Regions from separate parts of the Caballeronia jiangsuensis genome, predicted to be linked through region 1. Evidence: riboswitches for the same ligand, from Rfam matches in the RefSeq annotation. Region 1 holds a riboswitch; the other holds the start of a gene.
The links. A riboswitch is a leader RNA that binds a small molecule or an ion and turns the genes downstream of it on or off. The one in region 1 is predicted to bind cobalamin.

Region 1 (2,400 bases):
GTTTGCTGGCGTGCAACAGCGTGATCGGCAGCGCCTGACGCCAGGTATCGAAGTTGCCGAGCGGCTCCGCCTGCGCGACACCGATGCGCGTCAGTTCGCCGCCGTGCCGCGCGCGCCATTCGACGAGCGCGGCCTCGCTTTGCAGCGTCACCGCATTGGCGACGAGCCGCCCGCCCTGACGCAGACGCGCCCAGCACGCATCGAGCACGCCCGGCACGGTCAATCCTCCGCCGATGAAGACGGCATCGGGCGCGCTCAGGCCGTCGAGCGCGGCGGGCGCCTCGCCTTTCACGAGTTGCAGCGCGGGCACGCCGAGCGCGTCGCGGTTGTGCTCGATGAGGCGCTGCCGGCTTTCGTTCGCTTCGATCGCGATCGCTCGGCACGCGCCGTGCGCGCGCATCCATTCGATACCGATCGAGCCGCAGCCCGCGCCGACGTCCCACAAGAGTTCGCCCGGCTGCGGCGCGAGCCGAGCGAGCGTCACGGCGCGCACGTCGCGCTTGGTGAGCTGGCCGTCGTGACGATAGGCGTCGTCGGGCAAACCGGGCGTGAGCGGCGGCCCGGCGTGCCCGGCATGCGTGCGGCATTCGATGGCGACGAGATTGAGCGCGGCGACGAGCGGCTCGCGCCAGTCGTCGGCGCGCTCGTCGATACGTCGCTCATTGTTGCCGCCGAGATGCTCGAACACGGTCATGCGGCTCGCGCCGAAACCATGCGCGGTCAGGACCGCGGCGACGGCGGCGGGCGTCGCGCCGTCCGCGCTCAAGACGAGCAGGCGCACGCCGCGATGCAGGCTCGCGAGCAACGACGCGACGGGCCGCCCGACGAGCGACACGCACACGGCATCCTGCAGCGCCCAGCGCAAGCGCGCCGCCGCGAGCGACAGCGACGACGGCGCGGGAATGACGCGCATCTCGCCGTTGGCGACTTCACGCGCGAGCGTCGCGCCGACGCCGAAGCACATCGGATCGCCGCTCGCGAGCACGCATATGCGGGTCTTGCCGTCGCCGCGTCCGGCGAGCACGGCGTCGAGCGAAAAGGGTTTCGGCCACGGCACGCGGCTCGCGGCGATGCGCGCCGGCAGGAACGCGAGATGGCGCTCGCCGCCGTGAATCGACTGGGCGTCGAGCAGCGCGCGGCGTGCAACGCGGGACAGCCCGTGCCAGCCGTCTTCACCGATCCCCACTACGGTCAGCCAGTTCGACATGCGCCGCCTCCTTCACATGATTCGTAATGCGCTTGCGGCTGCAGCCCCGAAGCGCCTGGATGGTCGATAAAAGCGGGCATAATACAGGTCCGTCGGTGCCCGGGGTCGAAGAGACCCAGGGCCTAAGAGGGAACACAGAAAACTGTGGCTGCCCCCGCAATTGTACGCAGCGAGTCCGCGCTCCACTGCCACTGGTTTTTACCGGGAAGGCCGGCGCGAATGAAGACCTGCCAGCCAAGAGACCTGCCGACTCATCGCATTCGCGCGACGCCGACCGGGCGGGGTGTACCGGTTCGCTCATTACGCGCGAAGCCCAACGGGTCACGCTTTTGACTTCATTGAACCGCTCATCGCTCAACGCCGCGCCGCGCGCATCCGCGTGTCCGGGCCTGATGCGCATCGTGCCCGCGCGCGATGGCGGGCTCGCGCGCCTGCGGCTTGCGGGCGGCGTGTTGAGCGCGCACGCGGCGCGGGCCGTCGCGCGGGCGGCGCGTGACTGCGGCTCGGGCGTGATCGAGGTGACCAATCGCGCGAATCTCCAGTTGCGCGGCATCCGCGACGATGCCCATGCCGCGCTGATCGATATCGCGCTCGATGCGGGCCTCGGTCCGTCGACGTCGGGCGGCGACGACATCCGCAACGTGATGCTCAGTCCGCTCGCAAGCGACGACACGCGCGCGCTTGCCGCACAAATCATCGACGCGATGCAGGCCGACGCGTCGCTGCATGCGCTGTCGCCCAAATTCGCGCTGCAACTCGATGGCGGCGAGCGCCTCGCGATGCTCGATCATCCGCACGACCTGTGGCTCTCTGCAATGGACGATGGCGCGCGCTTCGCATTCGGCCTCGCGGGAACGATACGCCAGTGTCCGCTCGGCGCGATTCATCGCAGCGACATGGTGACATTCGTGTCCGGCGTGCTGCGCAGGTTTCTCGCGCTGGCCACGCCTGACGAACATCGTATGCGCGATCTGCTCGCACGTGTCGGCATCGCGCGCTTTCTCGAAGCATTCGATTTCGATGCAGCCATCGAGCACTGGCGACGCGCACCCGCCGATGCATCGCTGCGCCTCGGCGCCCACGTGGAACCATATCGCGCGACGTGGTACGCGGGCGCGCAAACGCCCCTCGGTCGTCTCGACGCGGCCATGCTCGAAGCCCTCGCCGATATCGCCGACACGCACGCCGAAGGC
Region 2 (2,400 bases), on a different contig from region 1:
ATCGGCTTCGAGGAGATCGAGTTGATTGTCGGCTTCGTCATGCTGCCCGGATTTCGCGCGCGGCAGCTTTTCGAGAATCGCGTTGAGGCGTACTTGCGCGTCGTCGATTTTCGCAGAGAGCGAATCGCGTTCGGATTGCAGCGTATCGCGCTCTTCACGCACTTGCGCAAGCTCGGCCTGCACGTTCGCATAGTCGGCGCGCAGTTGTTCGAGTTGGTCTTGCAGCGCCTGGCGCGCCTGATTGTGGCGCTCGCTGATCTGGATCAGCCGGCCGATATTTCCTGACAGTGATTCGAGTTCGTTGAGCATGTGCTGCGTCCTCTAAAGACCTCGCATTTTAGCGCGGTTCAACGGAGCTTCCGATAATTGTCTCGTTTCGAGACGTAACAACATGCGATCTTGCGCTTAATCCTTCGAATCAAGCGCATGTCGACATGCATTCGTGTGCAGAAAACGCGAGCGCTGTTGATGGCTCGTGATGACAGGCCGGCCGATTCTCGTTCGATTCGTCATGTGCCGCGCCCAACTGTCCGCGCCGTTTTCTTGACGGCCCCAACACGCGCTCCTACACTTGCCGCACTTTTTGGTGCTCGCATTCGCGGATCTCGCGGATGCAGTCAAACGGGAAACAGGGAGCGAAGTCTCCGAAGTCCGACCGGGACCAACCTGGGACGAGCCAACCTGTGCTGCCCCCGCAACGGTAAGCGACCGCAACGCAAGTTGCAAGTCGTCTCATGCGCGTTTTTGCAGCGCGAGCGTGTGGATTTTCATCACACCGGGTTCATCACCCGAATCGACTGCAAGAAACGTGTCGACGCCACTGCGCACGATGCGCGGGAAGGCGAGACGATTCATCGCCAGCCCGGATACCGGCCAGAGTTCGACGCATCGGCGCTGATCGCGCAGTGCGTTCGTCGCGCATCGTCCTCGCGGGGAGCGGGGTCGCGCTCACGCGAAACGGACACTTCACTCATGGTATTGCCACAGGCCGCCCTCAAGAACGGCCGCTCTCGTCATGGCGCGCTCGTTGCCGCGTTCATCGGATTGCCGCTCGCTGGCGCCGCACATGCCGCCGATGACGCTTCGCAAACGCTTGCTCCTGTCGTCGTCACCGCGACGCGCGCGCCGCAGCCGCTCGCCGAATCGATCCCGCAGACATCGGTGTTCGATGAACAGGATATCGCCGACGCCAACGCCGACGATGCACTCGGCCTCATCGCGCTCGCGCCCGGCGTGCAGATCACGCGCAACGGCGGACCGGGCGCGACTTCGGGGCTTTACATACGCGGCGCGGCGTCGTCGCAGTCGCTCGTTTTGATCGATGGCGTGCGCGTCGAATCGGCGTCGCTCGGCGCGGCGCAGCTATCGCAACTGATGCTCGACCAGATCGGGCGCGTCGAAGTCGTGAACGGCAATGTGTCGGCGTTGTACGGCTCGAATGCGATCGGCGGCGTCGTGCAGATCTTCACGAAGGAAGGCGAGCCGCATCCGCCGCGCTTCAACTTCGAGGCCGAATACGGCAGCTATCACACGCAGCGTCAATCGGCGGGCGTGAACGGCGCGCTCGACAACGACGGCCGCACGACCTTCAGCCTGAACGTCTCGCGCGAGAAGACCGACGGCTTTTCGTCGATCGATCCGAATATCGCGCCCGGCGCGAATCCGAACGCGAACGGCTATCTGAACGAGAGCGTCGCGGCGACGCTGCGTCACCAGTTCAGCGACAAGTGGGACGCGGGCGTGCGCTTCCTGCAATCGAACGGCATCAGCAGTTTCGACGATGCCTACGGCCTGCCGACCGATATCAACGAATCGCACGATCGCGTGCGCTCGGCGTCGGTGTTCGCGAACGGCAGGATCACCGAAAACTGGACCACGCACTTCACGATCGCGCAGGGACAGGACCGCGCGAACATCGAGCAGAACGGCGTCTATACGAACCGCTTCAATTCGGAGAATCGTCAATACACGTGGCAGAACGACTTCAAAATCAGCGACGCGCACAAGCTGCTCTTCGGTTACGAGCATCTCGATCAGACGCTCGATTCCGATCAGCTCAGCGCGCCCGATCGTCACGTGAATTCGGTGTTCGCGGGTTACGTGGGCCACATCGGCGCGAGCGATTTGCAGGCGAATCTGCGTCACGACCAGTATTCCGATTTCGGGGGCGCGAACAGCTACTATCTGGGCTACGCGTATAACTTCGATGCGCACTGGAAGGCGAGCGCGAGCTATGCGGCATCGTTTCGCGCGCCGAGCTTCGATGACCTCTACTATCCGTTCAGCGGCAATCCGTCGATTCAGCCAGAGCGCAGCCATTCGGTCGAGGCGGCGTTGCAGTACGCATCGAATGCGCTGGGCGTCGCGCGCGTGACGCTGTTCCAGACGCGCTATTCGAAT

Region 2: it holds a riboswitch for cobalamin, as region 1 does, so the genes downstream of both, PQR08_RS31475 (TonB-dependent receptor domain-containing protein) here and cobG (precorrin-3B synthase) in region 1, are expected to answer to the same signal.

The regions. Positions count from the first base shown of each region.
Region 1 is NZ_JAQQDB010000031.1:34,319-36,718, reverse strand. Features, by position in the region: gene cbiE (precorrin-6y C5,15-methyltransferase (decarboxylating) subunit CbiE) at 1-1,207, opposite strand, end outside; cobalamin riboswitch at 1,284-1,472, shown strand; gene cobG (precorrin-3B synthase) at 1,537-2,400, shown strand, end outside.
Region 2 is NZ_JAQQDB010000042.1:34,717-37,116, reverse strand. Features, by position in the region: gene PQR08_RS31480 (ATPase) at 1-309, opposite strand, end outside; cobalamin riboswitch at 566-892, shown strand; gene PQR08_RS31475 (TonB-dependent receptor domain-containing protein) at 973-2,400, shown strand, end outside.